2 regions of the Shewanella algidipiscicola genome follow, and region 2 is predicted to be linked to the other one. Evidence: riboswitches for the same ligand, from Rfam matches in the RefSeq annotation. Region 2 holds a riboswitch; the other holds the start of a gene.
What was found. A riboswitch is a leader RNA that binds a small molecule or an ion and turns the genes downstream of it on or off. The one in region 2 is predicted to bind cobalamin.

Region 1 (8,490 bases), 230 kb from region 2:
CACGGGCGACGCTGAGGGCGGTTTCATATTCGCCATTTTTGATCAGCCGTAAAAAGGCAGCCGAGCCGGTGACATTGGTGCGCTCGCCCACGTTCACAAACAGCGAGTTGGCATCTATGGTCAGTGGCTCAAGCCCCGACAAGCGGCAAGCCACTGGGATGTCGGGCAGCGCTCGCGGCGCATGGGAGATAACCGCCTCGCGAATGGCGCTAATATGGGCCGGTGTACTACCACAGCAGCCGCCAATAATGTTTAAAAAGCCCTCTTGGGCCCACTCACCAATAACGCTTGCCATCTCTTCGGGGCTTTCATCATAGCCACCAAACTCATTAGGCAGCCCCGCATTGGGGTGCGCCGACACATAACATTCGGCAATTTTTGACAACTCTTGCACGTAGGGGCGCAGCTCTTGCGGGCCAAGGGCGCAGTTAAGGCCAATCGACAGTGGCTTAACGTGGCGCAGCGAGTTGTAAAAAGCTTCGGTGGTTTGCCCTGTGAGGGTGCGGCCCGAGGCATCGGTGATGGTGCCTGAGATCATGATGGGCACGCGCAGCGCAAGCTGTTCAAATACCGTTTCTATAGCAAACAACGCGGCTTTGGCGTTGAGGGTATCGAAGATGGTTTCCACCATGATGATATCGGCGCCGCCTTCAAGCAGCGCCTCAATCGACTCAATATAGGCATCGACCAGCTCATCGAAGCTGACATTACGGTAACCGGGATCGTTAACATCTGGGCTAATCGAGCAGGTGCGGTTGGTGGGGCCTAGTACCCCGGCAACATAACACGCACGCCCCGTTTCTGCGCTGACTTCATCGGCCGCGGCGCGGGCAAGACGCGCGCCTTCAAGGTTAATTTCAACAGACAGATCTTGCATCTCGTAGTCGGCCATGGCGATACGAGTGGCGTTAAAGGTATTGGTCTCGATGATATCGGCGCCAGCGAGTAGGTACTGTTTATGGATATCTTTGATAATGGCTGGCTGAGTCAGAACCAGCAGATCGTTATTACCTTTGACATCGCAGGGCCAGTCTTTAAAACGCTCGCCGCGAAAGGCGGCTTCCTCAAGCTTATGATCTTGGATCATGGTGCCCATGGCACCGTCGAGGATTAAAATACGTGATTCGAGCTGCTCGCTGATCTGCGCTGTTATCTGTCTTATTGGGGTAACAGGGGGTCGGGTCGCCATAAAATTCTACCTATATCCTACTCGATGCATGTTCACGACTGCCGATGCAGTGCGACGAGGGTGTGATCACCCTGCTATTATTTTTAGATGTATAAACGTATAGACGTCTATAGTGATTGCTATAGTAAGCGACTTATTAGGCTTAGGGCAAGTCAAAAGAGTATCAGTTTTCCCCCCTCGTTAGCCCAGTGGCTTATAGGCTGCCGCTTAGCCTGTGGGTGATGTTTATTTTGGCACAATTGCAGCCCGCGGGGCAGTGTGAACCATATTGCATTGTCGCCTTGTCTCGGCGTATGCTGCCACGGCATGACAAATATCAAGGTAAGCCAATGACACAAACGATTTTTTATTTAATGCGCCATGGTCAGTGCGAGGGCGGCAATGTGTTGCGAGGCCGAAGCGACCTACCTTTGAGTGAGCTGGGATTTGCCCAGATGCAACTGGCCTGTGCGACTAAATTACCCGAGACGATAGATGCGCTGGTGACCTCCCCCCTAAGCCGCTGCCAAGGGTTTGCCGAGTATTACGCTAAAAAAAAGCAGTTACCTTGCCATGTCGAGGCGGGTTTGATGGAGATTGACTTTGGCGACTGGGACGGTGAGATGATTGATACCTTGTTCGCTGAGCATAGCGAGGCGCTTAACGCCTACTGGCAAGATCCTTGGCGCGCGCCATTGCCAGGCAGTGAGCCGCTAGATGCCTTTGAGCAGCGTATCGAGACCTGTATCGAGCAAGTGTTACATAGGCACAGTGGCAATACCCTGCTGCTTATCACCCATGGTGGGGTTATCCGCCATTTGATGGGGCTGGCGCTGGGGATCCGCGGCGAAGTTGGCTTCTATACCCAGTTAAGTCTCGATTATGGCAGTGTGGTTAAGTTAAGCCACTTGGTCGATAACGATGGTAAAGGCTATTGGCGCTTGCATTGGAGTTAATGGTTAAGCTCAATGTTGGGGCGTTAGTTATCAGCGTTTGTCGTTAACCAGTGCGGCAAATACAAAAGGTGGTTTGCCTCCTAGGGGAAATACCGCATAATAGCCAACAATTTTAGGTGTCTAGCATACAGATGACGCCGAGCGTAAGGTGTTGAGCAGCGACTCACTTAACGTGGGTCGAGTAACTCAAACTTAATAGGGAATTGGGGAGTGACCTAAGGTCATCAGCCCAAACTGTACCCGCAACTGTGAGTGTGTTGAGTAAGGCAATTGGCCTTGTCTGCAACCACAAGTCAGGATACCTGCCTTATGCTATAGCCTAATGACTCAAGCGGGTGACTTGAGGGAGCTAAAGATGAACAACCGACTTGGGGCGTTAGCCCCGCTTGACAGCGACAGGTCGACACCTACGCGGTCGCAACACATTTTACCCTATTGCTTTGCGGCTTGGATGGTGAGCCTGTGACGTCAATCCCTATGGCGTTATCTGCCCAACACCTTAGTTGGCGCGTGGGCGAGCGCGCCATTTTGGCTGATGTCAGTGTCGAACTGCCCCAAGGTCAAATGCTGGGGATCATCGGCCCTAATGGCGCCGGCAAATCCACCTTACTGCGCTGTCTATATCGTTATTTGACCCCAAGCCAAGGCGATATCACTTTATTTGGCCGAGCGGTGAGCGACTTTTCGGCGCGATCCTTTGCCCAGCAAGTGGCGGTGGTGCTGCAAGACACGCCGCACTATTTTGACATGACCACGGCGCAGCTAGTGGCGTTAGGGCTGACGCCCCATAAGGGAGCGTTTTCGCTCACCAGCGACCAAGACAAGCACGAGGTGCGTCGCGCCTTAGCCACAGTAGGTTTAACCGCGTTGGCCGACCAAGGGTATGAGCAACTTTCTGGCGGCGAGAAACAACGGGCGTTGATCGCCCGTGCCATAGTGCAAAAGCCCAAGTTGTTGATCCTCGATGAGCCCACCAATCATTTAGATATCCGTTATCAAATACAGATCTTAGAGCTACTGCGTAGCTTAGAGATGACGGTGGTTATCTCGATCCATGACCTTAATTTAGCCAGCGCCCTGTGTGACCAATTGCTGCTGCTCGACCAAGGCCACGCAGTTGCCCAAGGCCGCCCCAATGAGGTGTTGACCGAGCAGCGTATTGCAGAGGTCTTTGAGGTGTGCTGCCAAGTGAGCCCGCACCCCCAACACGGTAATCCGCAAATTAATTACTTTTATGGCTACCATAATGTCACCCAAGGGGAGACGCCATGATGCGCTCGCCCGGATTATTGGCCAGCGAGCGTCTTTGGCGCGGCCTGCTATTGGTCACAGGGTTTGGGGTATTAAGCCTAATGACGCCGCTGTTAGCCGCCAGTTTTGGTGCGGCGCACATCGACTTTAACCAAGTGGTCGATGTGGTGCTGGCCACCCTTGGCGGCGAGCGTCCAAGCAGCGTCACCGCCCGCATTGTGATGGAGCTGCGGATGCCGCGCATCGTGCTGGCGTTTATCGCCGGTTTTGGTTTAGCCATCGCCGGCGCCGTGCTGCAAACTGTGACCCGCAATCCACTGGCCGACCCTTATCTGTTTGGCATCTCTTCTGGCGCCTCCTTTGGTGCCGTAGTGGTGCTTACCCTGTTTGGCGGTGCGGGCGCGCTATCGAACGCCTTATCCATATCATGGCTTGGCAGCGTCAGCCTGCCGATGGGCGCCTTTATTGGCGCCAGTCTCGCAGTGCTGATGGTATTGGCCTTGTGCGGCCGCGCCATGAGCACTCAAATCGAGCGCATGCTGCTTTCTGGGGTGGCGATCTCCTTTATGTTTGGTGCGCTTACCAGTTTATTACTCTATTTTTCGGGCCCTCAGGCGGCCGCCTCTGTGCTGTTTTGGAGCTTGGGCAGTTTTGCCAAGGCCAGTTGGTCTGGCTTGGGGCTGCCCTTGTTGGTGGTGGCAGGCGCAACTGTGATCATCTTGCTGTTTAAACGCCAGATAGTTGCCATGAAAGCCGGTGATGAAACCGCCCACACGTTAGGGATCGATGTGCAGCGCCTGCGCCTAGCCATGTTGCTTTTGTGCTCGTTAATTACAGCCGTGCTGGTGGCTAACTGTGGCGGAATCGGCTTTGTGGGTTTGATGATCCCGCATATGGTGCGCCTGTTGCTGCCTGGTCGCTTCGCCTTGTTGACCACAGGGGTGGTGGGCGGGCTATTTATGATCTGGGTCGATGTATTAGCCCGTTGCTTGCTGAGTTACCAAGAGCTGCCTATCGGCATTATTACCGCGGTGATCGGCAGTGTGTTTTTCTTGTTTATTTTAGGCAGCAAGCGCCGCGGCTAAAGGCGAGGCCAGCTGCAGTCCCGTTAAGGATATAACCCATGTTTAGCGTAACGCCGGTGAACCACCAATTTGATGGCGAGATTCAGCAAAAAATCGATTGTAAAACCAAGCCTTTAGGCGCATTGGGCCGACTCGAACCCTTGGCGCTGCAAGTGGCGCAGGTGCTGGGGGCAACGTGTCCGACGATTAAGCAGCCTAAGCTGCTGGTGTTTGCCGGCGATCACGGTATTGCCAGCGCGGGCGTGTCGATTGCCCCTAGCGAAGTGACCACCCAGATGGTGCTTAATTTTCTGCATGGCGGCGCGGCCATCAATGTGTTTTGTGCCCAAGCAGGCTTTGAGATGGAGGTGATCGATTGTGGTATAGCCCATCCAGTTACAGGCCATGAGGCACTTATCGATCAGCGCCTTGGCGCCGGCACGCGCGCGTTTCATCTCGAGGCGGCCATGTCAGCTTCCAGTGTTGAGCAAGGCTTTGCTATGGCGAAGGCGCGGGTGGCCTTGCATCATGACAATGGCACTAATCTCATTGCTTTTGGCGAGATGGGCATTGGCAATACCTCCTCGGCGGCGGCGATTATGGCGGCGCTCTTACCTGTGGATGTCGCCGCTTGTGTTGGGCGCGGCACTGGTATCGACAGCGAAACCTTGCAGCGTAAACAGGCCTTAATCACTCAAGCCTTACAGCTGCATCAAGGGCAATTAAACACACCACAGCAGATATTGGCGGCGCTGGGCGGCTTTGAAATTGTGCAGATGACCGGTGCCATGTTGGCGGCGGCCGAGCTGAAAATGCTGATCTTGGTCGATGGCTTTATTGCCACCGCAGCCGCACTACTGGCGGTGACCATCGCCCCAGCGGCGCGTGATTACATGATTTTTGCCCACCAATCAGATGAGGCTGGGCATCAGTTGATGCTGCAACATCTGCAAGCTGAGCCGCTATTACAGTTAGAGATGCGTTTAGGTGAAGGCACAGGGGCGGCGCTGGCCTTACCGTTAGTGCGCGCTGCTGCGGCGTTTTATAACGAGATGGCGAGCCTGCAAGATGTAGGCATCGCGATTTAATCCATTTAACCAGCGATTTAGAACATTGCACTAACAGGGCAAGCGGACGGGAGTGAAGCCGATGCTGCAGAAAGAGTTAAGCCTATTTTTGATTGCCATGGGCTTTTTTACCCGCATTCCTATGCCTCGCTGGGTCGAGGTTAACAGCCAGCGGCTCAATCAGGCGAGCCGTTACTTTGGCTTGGTGGGCGTGCTGGTAGGCGCGATAAGCGCGCTGGTTTATACGCTGGCCAGCATGGTGCTGCCCAGCAGCGTTGCCATCATCTTGGCGATGGTAACCAGTGTGCTGGTGACTGGCGGCTTTCATGAAGATGGCCTCGCCGATACCGCCGACGGTTTTGGCGGTGGCTGGACGCTGGCAGATAAGCTCAACATCATGAAAGACTCGCGGATCGGCACCTATGGCGTGTTGGCCTTAGTGTTTGCGCTGTTGTTTAAGTTTGTGCTGCTCAGCGAAATCGCTCTGTATCAGGCCGATTTAGTGGCGGCGGCGCTGATAGTGGCCCATTGCCTTAGCCGAGTCGTGGCGGCGTCGCTGATTTTTTCTGAGCCTTATGTGCGTGAAGATGCCAGCAGTAAGAGTAAGCCGCTGGCACAATCGCAAACCGTCAATGAGTTGCTGATATTGCTGGCCAGCGGAGTGATCACCTTATGGATGGCGGGCATCGCCAATGCGCTGAGTTTGTGCGCCTTGCTGTTGCTGGTGCGTTACCTGCTTATCCGCGGTTTTAGGCGTCAAATTGGTGGCTACACGGGCGATACCTTAGGCGCGGCGCAGCAGGTGGCAGAGCTTACCTGTTACCTGTTTATCTTGGCCATCACCCTATGATCCATTTGGTATTAGGTGGCGCGCGCAGTGGTAAATCCAGCCATGGTGTGGCGTTGGTATCGCACTATGTTGCCCGCGGCGCCGAGGCGTTATTTATCGCCACTGCCCAGGCCTTTGACGATGAGATGAGGGCGCGGATTGCACGTCATCAAGCCGAGCGTGCGGGCGATGAGATTGCGTGGCGCATGCTTGAGTGTCCACTGGATTTAAGTGAATGTTTGGCTCAGCAGGCTCACGCTAAGCAGGTGATCTTAGTCGATTGTCTTACTTTGTGGCTGACCAATCAGTTGCTCAGCGACGAGCACGACTGGCCGCAGGTGAAGGCGCAGTTGCTGGCAACCCTTACGGCGCTCCCGGGCGATGTTATTTTAATCTCCAATGAGGTGGGCAGCGGCATAGTCCCAGCCGATCCCCTGAGCCGGCGCTTTGTCGATGAAGCCGGTTGGTTGCATCAGGCGATAGCGGCCCTTGCCGATGAGGTGACCTTAGTCACCGCTGGCCTGCCGATGCGCTTAAAGGGATAAACAATAAGATGATGAGACGATGAGTCAATCCAATAACAATGCTATGCAAAATAAAGCCGTGGCCAACGTCTTGATGGTGCAAGGCACCACATCAGATGCGGGCAAGAGCACCTTAGTGGCTGGCCTGTGTCGTTACTTTGCCCGTAACGGGGTCAAGGTGGCGCCCTTTAAGCCGCAAAATATGGCGCTAAACAGCGCGGTGACCGCCGATGGTGGTGAGATTGGCCGCGCGCAGGCGTTGCAAGCGGTGGCCTGTGGCTTAGCACCGCACACCGATTTTAATCCTATTTTATTAAAGCCAAGTTCCGACACCAGCTCGCAGGTGATAGTGCAAGGTAAAGCCCTTTCCCATATGGACGGTCAAGCCTATTTTGGCAAAAATGCCGCAGGGTATCGCACCAAGGCGATGGCAGCTGTGCTCGACTCGCTATCAAGGTTAACGGCGCAGTATGAGCTCGTCATGGTCGAGGGGGCGGGGAGCCCAGCAGAGATCAATCTACGTGAGGGCGACATTGCCAACATGGGTTTTGCCGAAGCGGTCGATTGCCCGGTTATCTTGATCGCCGATATCGATAAAGGCGGCGTGTTTGCCCATATCGTTGGTACCTTGGCCTTGTTGTCCGACTCCGAGCGTGCGCGAATTAAAGGGGTGGTGATTAACCGTTTTCGCGGCGACATTAGCCTGCTGCAATCGGGATTAGATTGGCTAGAAGCTGAGATCAATAAACCTGTATTAGGGGTACTGCCTTATCTCAATGACCTTTATCTGGACGCCGAAGATGCCCTAATGGTCGCGCCGCAAAAATCTACTCACCCTAAGTTTAAGGTGTTGGTATTGGTGTGGCCGCGCATTAGCAATCATACCGATTTCGATGCCTTGCGCTTACACCCTGATATTGAGTTTAGTTATTTAACCGTCACATCTGCGTTTGATGGCACGGCGCCCCAAGCGGATCTGATTATTTTACCCGGCAGCAAGAGCGTGCGCCAAGATTTAGCGACTATGCTGGGTAATGGCTGGGACACATTGCTGCAAACTCATCTTAGGTATGGCGGCAAGGTCATTGGGATCTGCGGCGGCTATCAGATGCTGGGGCTGGCCATTGACGATCCGTTAGGTGTCGAGGGCGAGGCCGGCGAGAGTCAGGGGCTGGGGCTTTTGCCGCTGGTCACCGAATTAACCGCCACTAAGCGTTTGGCACAGGTATCGGGCGTATTGAATTTGCTAGGCGAACAAGCCAAGGTGAGTGGGTATGAGATCCACTGTGGTCAATCCCAACATTTAGGCCAGGGGCAAAGCCTACTGCATCTGCGCGCCGATGATGGCAATCATGGGGTTGATATCGAAGATGGCTATTTATCCGTCGATGGGCAGATATTGGGCACCTATCTGCATGGCATTTTTGATCAGCCCAAGGCGTGCCAGCTACTGCTGCGCTGGGCGGGAATGACCCACGCCCCCGCCATCGATATCGATGAGCTTAGGCAGCAACAGTTAGATCGCTTAGCCGATATGTTGGCCGAAAATATGGACATGGACAGGCTGCAGCAGCTTATCGCTAACGTCTAAGCCCAGTATAAAATGAGCCCAATATAAGTAAGGTGAGCTG
Region 2 (8,490 bases):
CAGTAGCCAGGCCAGCAACACGATGGCGATGCCCAAGAGTAACCATTTTAATTTCATCTTTTTACTCCTTGTTTATCGCTTTGCCACTCACAAGACTAACCTGTAATGATTAAGTCTGGCTGAATCAATTAAAGGAGTTGTTAAGCCTGGGCCTCACGGGTAATGCTAGCGCTAACATGCACTTACGATAAAATTGCAGCCATAAAAAAAGCCAATCAGTAAATCTGACTGGCTTTATCTTACTTTAAGTCACTTGGCGTGCACGCATTACCGCTTAAAAGCGGTAGCTCGCGGTTAAACGCAGCGCGCGGCCAGTCCCCGAGTAATAACCGTTGCCCCATGCACTGTAATAACCTGCGCTAACATACTCTTCATCAAGCAGGTTATCGACTCGCAAGCTGGCTAACCATGCGCCGCGAGTATAGTTAAGCGCGACATTGGTGAGCAGGTAATCCGCTAGCTTAGGATCAACATTGGCGTTGTCGCCCTCGATAAAGCGCTCCCCCGTATACAGACCTTCAACAAACAGTTGCACATGTTCACTGATATCGTAACTGATATAGCCACGACCCGAATGCTTCGCCACCCAAGAGAGTGACTTACCATCATTAACGCCATCGGTAAATTCGGCATCAATGTAGTTATATTCTAGCCCCAGCAGTACCTGCTGCATGACTTGCCAATCCCAATCTAAACTGACGCCATAACGACGTGATGCATCGGCGTTCACGTTAGCACCAGGGAAACTGCCGCCAGTTGGAGTGTCGGCGCTAGGGTCGAACACAATTTCATCTTCTAGATCGAGGCGATAGGCACTCACTCTCAGTGTTTGCTGCGCTAGCGTCCAGTCCCACCCCGCTTCATAAGAGCGGCCAGTTTGCGGCTTAAGCCCCTTCACATTAGCCGGGGTATAAGCTTGCTCATCAACCTTGGCAAAGCGGAAATTGTCGTCGGCGCGCAGGTAAAAACGCTGAGCGTCCGTGGGGCGATAGTTAATCCCAAGTTCAAACGCATGGGCATCCTGATCCAGCTCAATGCCGCTAGCATAGGCACTGGGATCGCGCAGATCGTCAGTCACCTCAGCATAACGACCACCCACAATGTAACTCACACTTTGAGTCAGTGGCACTGTGGCTTGCACATAGGCACTGGCCTGCTTTTGCACGTTTTCACGGCCACTGCTAAACACCGACTCACCGCGGCTTAAATCGAGCCCGGTCACTAGGGTTAACGGGCCGTTTTCAGTAGTAAAGTTAGCGGTCGCCTTAGGGTTAAATTCCAGCAGTGAGCGCGTATCACGGCGGTTACTGCCCCAGTTATTGAGCCCTGTGATTAAGGTGTCGGCATAATTGATATCCGCCCCAAGCTCCCATTGCTGATTGAGTTGACGCTGGTAGCCCGAACGCAGCGCCGTGGTCATCTCATGCAGATAACTGTCATAGGCACCTAGTGCGCTGGCATCTGATTGGCGTGGGTCTTGTTCAATCTGCTCGAGAGTTAATGCGCCAGCCAATTCTCGACGGTTGTCATAATAACTGCTTTCGGCAAAAAAGTGCTGCACGTCGTCTTGATACTGCAAGCGCCCTAATAACGATGAGGTTTCATTCGCGTTATGGTCACGATAGTTATCCCCTTGGTTATAACTGGCCGCACCATAAAAACGCCAATTAGCGTTTATCGCCCCTGACACATCAACGTTACCTTCATAGGTATCAAAACTGCCCCCTGACAGCTGCACGCTGCCACCACTGCCCTGTGGCGCTTTGGTGATGATGTTAATCACACCACCCACCGCCTGATCGCCATATAGCACGCCCGCACTCCCAGACATGATCTCGATACGCTCAACTTGATTAAGGGCAATGGCGCTAATGCTTGGAGCGGCGATATCGATATTGTTTAGTCGACGTCCATCAATCAAAATTAAGGTATTACTCGCCGCTTGGCTAGCACTAAAGCCCCGCAGAGCAAATACGGCTCCGGTGTTTGAATCGGAAATCTGTATACCGCTTTGACCGCGTAACACTTCGGTTAAACTCGTTGCGCCACTCATCTCAATCGCGGCGGCATCAATCACATTGACGTTAGCAGCAATATTGAGAGGGGTACTGACATTACGACCGATAACGGTAATAGTATCGTCGATATTGATTTGCGCAGAGGTGGCATTTTGCGCTGTCACTGAAAACGCAGAAAAACTTAATAAACCGCCAATTAACAGGGCGATAGCTGTAGGTTGTGTACCCATTTACCTTTAACTCCTAAAAGGAAAACGGGGCAAGAGGTCACGACTTCACGCTATTAAAGCGATATGTAGTCGCATTTCGAGATCTGCCCGCCGAAATCTCAAAATCACCTTAAGGGCCGGTCTCCGGACTGAGGATAGGTATAAACCCAAACTGCGGTTGATACGACAAGACTGAGTTTTTTTAACGCTTGTAGCAAGCGCACTCAGCTTTCACCTTTCACCGTTGCGGGGGCAGTGCCAGCTTTTCACAGGCTTCCCGATTATCCCATTGCGACTGACGCAACTGGGCACCACAAAAGATTGACTCGAATTTGGTTATCTATAAACGGCAATGCACAACTGTTATTCCATACAAAGCGGCATCGCCGTCAAGACCGCGGGCATTATAGACGTCTAAACGGATAAAAGTCTAACAAAGCATGCTAAGTCAGTGTCATACCAACCGCAGTTCCTATTAAGCAAAACGGCACGAGCGACTTGGCCAGTGACATTGCCAACGACAAATTCATCACAAATAAATCACCATACTGACAATAATCACTGTTAACCCTTTATCCTCCCTTGCTACAGACCCTATAATAAACAACCAGTAAGCGATTATTTATCACCAGTCATTGTCGTCATTTCGCCGGGCGTTATCGACTACTCAAATGGAATGAACCTGTGCTAACAAAACTGCGCGCGATGCAAAGCTCCACCCAGATGATAGTGGCCATGTTTGTAGGCTTTGCTGTGGGCTTATTCTTTGGCGAGTCGGTTGGCTGGCTCAGCAATATTGGCACCAGCGTCATTCTGTTAATGCAGATGACAGTGCTGCCCTTTATTTTAGTCTCTCTCATTGGCGGTATCGGCAAACTTAAGCGCACCACTGCCAGTTTAATTTTTAGCCGCGCAGGCGTCATCATGTTGCTGCTGTGGCTTATGGGCTTAGTGCTGGTGGCCCTCATGCCGCTGTCATTTCCTTTTGTTGAAACGGCCTCTTTTTTCAGCACCAGCATTGTCGAGCCCACGACTCCTATCGATTACTTTAAGCTGTATATTCCGGCCAACCCGTTTGAGTCGATGGCGGCAGGCTATGTGCCTGCCATGGTGGTGTTCAGTATCGCCATGGGGCTGGCGCTCATTGGCATGGAAGGGGAAAACAAACGGCTTATCATCACCTTTATGCATACCTGTAGCGAGATATTCTCTAAGATCACTCAGGCGCTGGTACGGGTCTTGCCGATAGGCATTTTTGCCATGTCGGCCTCGGCGGCGGGCACTATGGGAGTCGATGAATTTGCCAGTATGCAGGTGTATCTCATCAGCTATTTTGTACTTTGTTTACTGCTCACTTTCTGGCTGTTGCCGTGGATCATCGCCTCACTCACCCCGGTGACCTATACCCAAGCGCTGCGCATCGCGAAATCGAGCGTGGTCACCGCATTCGCGACCGGCAATATTTTTATCGTGATCCCTGTGATTGTCGACGAATGTAAGCAGATCATGCGCGAGCATGAAAGCCTCAGCGATGACGCCGAAACCCTAATTGAAATTTTGGTGCCCATCGCCTTCACCTTCCCCAACATCGGTAAACTGACGGTCATTTTGTTTGTGCTGTTTGCCGGCTGGTTTAACGGCACTCCGGTGGACATTAGCGACCTGCCGTCGCTGTCAATTAGCGGCCTGCTCTCTTTGTTTGGTAGTGTCTATGTCGCCATCCCCTTTATGTTGGACTTACTGCATCTGCCACAAGATCTGTTTCAACTGTTTGTTATGTCAGGCTTTATTACTGGAAAGTTTAACTCAATAGCCGCCGTAATGTATCTATTTGCCTTAACGCTACTCACGGTATCCCTGTTTGAGCGGCGTTTAAAGCTGCGCCCACCACAACTGCTGAAATTAAGTATTGGCGTCGTCGTAGGAGTCGCCTTGACCTTAGTGGTGAGCCGAGTGGGAATGGGCATGTTGATCCACAGCCCTGATGTCACCAGCGGCGTAATTGCCAATATGCAGGTGGCCGATAAAGTGCCAACTACCGTAAAAAAACAGTTTCCTATCCTTGGCAAAACACCAAGCGCCCCAATCGCCAATGTGCAAACTATCCGCCAACGCGGAGTATTAAAGGTGGGTTACATCCCCAGTAATGTGCCTTTTAGCTACTATAATAATGCCGCCCAACTAGTGGGGTTTGACAGCGCAATGGCCAGTAAACTCGCCGAAGACTTAGGGGTAAAAGTGGAGTTTATTCCTTTTCATAAAGATCACTTGGCCGAGTCACTCAAGGCGGGGTTTTTCGATATTGCCATGTCAGGCTTAGCCATGGATATTAACCAAATGGATGAGCTGAGTTATGTTGACCCTGTGCTCAAATTAAATTTAGCTATCGCCACCAAAGACCATAAGGTCAACAGTTTTAAACGCAAACAATCGATTTTAGCGCTGCAAAATACCACCATCGCCTATGTAGAGCACAGTGACATTATCGAAGAAGCCAAGGCCAACTACCCCAACCTCACCTTTGTTAAAATCGACGGTTATAAAACCTTTTTTAGGCAGAAAGCCGATAACTATGATGCGGTAGTGATCAGCGCCGAAGCGGGATCGGCTTGGACCTTATTCTTCCCCGGTTACGGCATTGCCTTGCTCGAAAGTAAGGTGCAATACCCGGTGGCTTATGCGGTCGCCCAAGACAATCAATCGCTACTCAATTACGTCAATAACTGGCAGAAGCTACGCAAAGTCGATGGCCACCAGCAGCGGCTGTATAACTATTGGATGCTAGGCCAAGGCGCCACAGAAGATAAACCGCGCTGGTCTATCATTCGTGATGTTTTACATTGGGTGGAGTAATTAACGGCCTTATTGGCGCGCTAATGCTTCGCCTAGAGGTTCAAAATAGTTAAGTAGTTGCTGAAAAATCTGCTCGCGGTGCACCAAATCAGGATAGCCACCGGCGTTCGCGAGATCTGAATTTAAGGTTTCATCGACTAAGTAGGGGTTATCGACCTCTGGATGGCTCTCAATACAGGCTTCAAAGGCCCGCGCCATCAACTCGGTTGGCTTAGCAAAATAGTAGCGCTGATACTGTTTATCTAAGGCAACGGCACGGGTCACAAAGTCGTGGCTGTCTTGGCCATCGGCACTTAATAAACAGGTTTGAAATACACAGGCTAAGCGCTGATTTAGCGGATGGTTAATCGGCTCGACATCGGCCAGCCAACAACTACTGGCAAAGGCGATACCAGCGGTACGCACCCGATAGGCTTTCGGCGCAATATAATGGTCAAAGGCATGCCAAAACTCATGGGCAAGCGCCCCCGCACCAGCATTTTTTGCCAGCGCTAACTCTCGGTGAGCTGGCATATAATGGGCTTGAACGCCCATTTGACCACCAGTGCCAAAGGCTAAGTTAAGGCTTTGGCGCAGCCCCATTGCGTTAGGCGGCAGCTTGAGCATGAAGGCCAGATCGGCAAAGGCATCAAAGATCAAGTTAGCCGCCTTATGCTTTTCGTCGGCCTCTACCCAACTGCCAAGGCAAATATGATTAAGACCAAAGACCTCTTTAATGTCATTAAAGCTGACCTGTTCACCACCGCGGTAATCGGGCCCTCGCCTTCGATAGGCTTTACGGCTTAACACTGAATATCCTTCAAATAAAAATCAAATTGTAACAGCGATAGCGCCCAGTAAAAAGCCGCCCTAGTGGCGGCTTGGTATTAATGGCATGACAGCTTATAACAAGCCATTAATTTGCCAATTTTAACTCGACTCTGTCATCGACTAGGTTCATGTTGAAATCAAACTCATCGACACGGATCGCACGCTCACGCTTGAGGTTATAATCTTGCAGCTGCTTATGTTCACCCGGGGTGATGACACCAGCATCAAGCGCGGCATCTAAGGTTAAGGCAAACTTCACGCCGCCTTTAAAGGTGCGTTGTTTCAAGCCCTTTTTCACCTTAGCCAATAGTGGCAAACACGCTATCTTGGCTAAATAAGCCTGCTCGTTAATGTAGTTACCATCGCCGGCTACAGGTTTAACTAGGTGGGTTAGTTGACGCTTAAAGCCAGTATTTAACTGCGCCTGATGAGCCAACTCACGCACGAGGTCATCGTTGATTTTCTTCATCTTAGGTGAGTATGTCACTGTGATGAGTTTCATCAATTGACGCGTCGGCGCCGACGGGAAGTTATCGAGGAAATCCAGCAAGGCTTTTTCTGCATTGCACAAGGCCCAGCGGGTCGCATAATGGAAATACGGCGCGGCCTCGGCGCGGCTCGCGGCAGACACCTTTTGCTCGTAATAACGGATAGCAGCCATTGCCGCATACAGGTAGCTCATGACATCCCCCAAACGGGCAGACAACATCTCAGCCTGCTTGAGCTTGCCACCCAATACCAGTAACGAGAAATCGGCATACACCGCCAGCTTAGAGGCGAGCTTATGAACCGACTTTTCATATTCAATCACCTCACCCAAATCGGAGGTCGCATTAGCCGTAAAAGGCAGCAAACCAAGGCGGAAGGCGCGCAAGCTATTGTTAACGCTATAACCCACCGTTTGCCTAAAGATACGATTAAATGTCTTATCGGCATCGGCGGCATCGCTATGAATCGACTCCACCATGCTTTGCAAATGGGGATGACAGCGCATCACACCTTGACCAAAAATCATCAAGTTACGGGTAAGAATATTGGCACCTTCAACCGTAATCGCGATAGGCTGCGCCACATAACCTGACGCTAGGGTATTTTGTGGGCCACGCTGAATCGCTTTACCCGCCTGAATATCCATCGCCGAGTTCAATACATCACGGCCGATCTCGGTCATATGGTATTTGGCTATAGCGGTAACCACCGATGGTTTTAGCCCAAGGCCAAGGCCTTCGGTGGTCAATACACGCATCGCCTCTTGCAGATAAGTTTTACCCGCGATATCGGCCAGCTTCTCTTGAATCCCCTCAAACTGACCAATGGATAGACCAAACTGCTCACGCACCGCGGCGTATTCAGCCGACGACTTAAATGCCGCCTGACTGACTGACACCCCAAGTGCGGGTAATGAAATACCACGCCCCGCGCCCAAACACGCCACTAGCATCTGCCAACCACGGCCGATATTTTGTTGGCCACCTATGATAAATTCCATCGGAATAAACACGTTTTCGCCGCGAGTCGTGCCGTTATAAAAACGGCATCCCATAGGATCATGGCGATTACCCAGCTGCACGCCAGGATGCGACTTAGGAATAAGCGCACAAGTAATACCAAGCGACTCCTTAGCGCCGAGTAACCCTTGAGGATCTTGCACCTTAAACGCCAAGCCTAGTACTGAAGCGATAGGGGCCAGCGTGATATAGCGTTTATCCCAAGTAACCGACAAGCCTAGCACTTGCTCGCCTTGGTACTCGCCCATAGTGACAGTACCGACGTCTGGGATCCCACCCGCATCCGATCCCGCTTCAGGGCTCGTTAAGGCAAAACAGGGGATCTCTTGACCATTCGCAAGGCGTGGCAACCAATAATCGCGCTGCGCATCGGTGCCGTAATGCATTAATAATTCGCCCGGGCCTAATGAGTTAGGCACCATCACGGTAACCGCAACCGCAGAACTTTTAGCGGCAATGGTGGCGACAATGGTCGAATTGGCATAGGGACTAAATTCCAGCCCGCCATAGGCCTTAGGGATAATTAAAGAGAAAAACTTGTTTTCTTTTAAAAAGTTAAGAATATTGTCAGGCAAGTGAGTACAATTTTGCAGTGCGAAATCATCGACCATTTCGATCAACTGCTGCACAGGGCCATCAAGAAACGCTTGCTCATCGGCTGACAGGCTGACCGCTGGCACAGCGCGCAGGGCGTCGAAATCTGGCATACCTTGATAGATAGATCCTTCTAACCACACATCACCCGCATCGAGCGCTTCTTGTTCTGTTGTAGAAATACTCGGCAGTACTTTTTTAAATTTTGTTCTTATACTCATCTTCAGACTCATCCGACCATTTAATTTATGTGCATTACGTCACAAAATCTACATTAGATCAAACATTCTAAATACAAAAACAGCTCTAACTTAACACTTACAAGTCACTGTTAAGATTAAATATATGCTTTTTCAATACGTTAACGACACATGATTGAAATAAAAAAATTAAACGATCGTTTAATATATACGTTTGAATACAACCTTTATTGACCTAGCTCATGGACATTTCAGCCCTAGAAACGCCCAATGGCCACCTGTTTCATTAATGAAAAAA

Region 1: it holds a riboswitch for cobalamin, as region 2 does, so the genes downstream of both, DN599_RS09085 (ABC transporter ATP-binding protein) here and DN599_RS10130 (TonB-dependent receptor) in region 2, are expected to answer to the same signal.

What each region holds. Positions count from the first base shown of each region.
Region 1 is NZ_OXJV01000012.1:365,877-374,366, forward strand. It holds gene metH (methionine synthase) at 1-1,189, opposite strand, end outside; gene DN599_RS09080 (histidine phosphatase family protein) at 1,519-2,124, shown strand; cobalamin riboswitch at 2,278-2,448, shown strand; gene DN599_RS09085 (ABC transporter ATP-binding protein) at 2,602-3,396, shown strand; gene DN599_RS09090 (FecCD family ABC transporter permease) at 3,396-4,460, shown strand; gene cobT (nicotinate-nucleotide--dimethylbenzimidazole phosphoribosyltransferase) at 4,499-5,527, shown strand; gene DN599_RS09100 (adenosylcobinamide-GDP ribazoletransferase) at 5,589-6,356, shown strand; gene cobU (bifunctional adenosylcobinamide kinase/adenosylcobinamide-phosphate guanylyltransferase) at 6,353-6,880, shown strand; gene DN599_RS09110 (cobyric acid synthase) at 6,900-8,450, shown strand.
Region 2 is NZ_OXJV01000012.1:596,970-605,459, reverse strand. It holds gene DN599_RS10135 (GDSL-type esterase/lipase family protein) at 1-57, opposite strand, end outside; gene DN599_RS10130 (TonB-dependent receptor) at 275-2,248, opposite strand; cobalamin riboswitch at 2,346-2,558, opposite strand; gene DN599_RS10125 (cation:dicarboxylate symporter family transporter) at 2,912-5,080, shown strand; gene DN599_RS10120 (CLCA_X family protein) at 5,090-5,869, opposite strand; gene DN599_RS10115 (acyl-CoA dehydrogenase) at 5,976-8,213, opposite strand.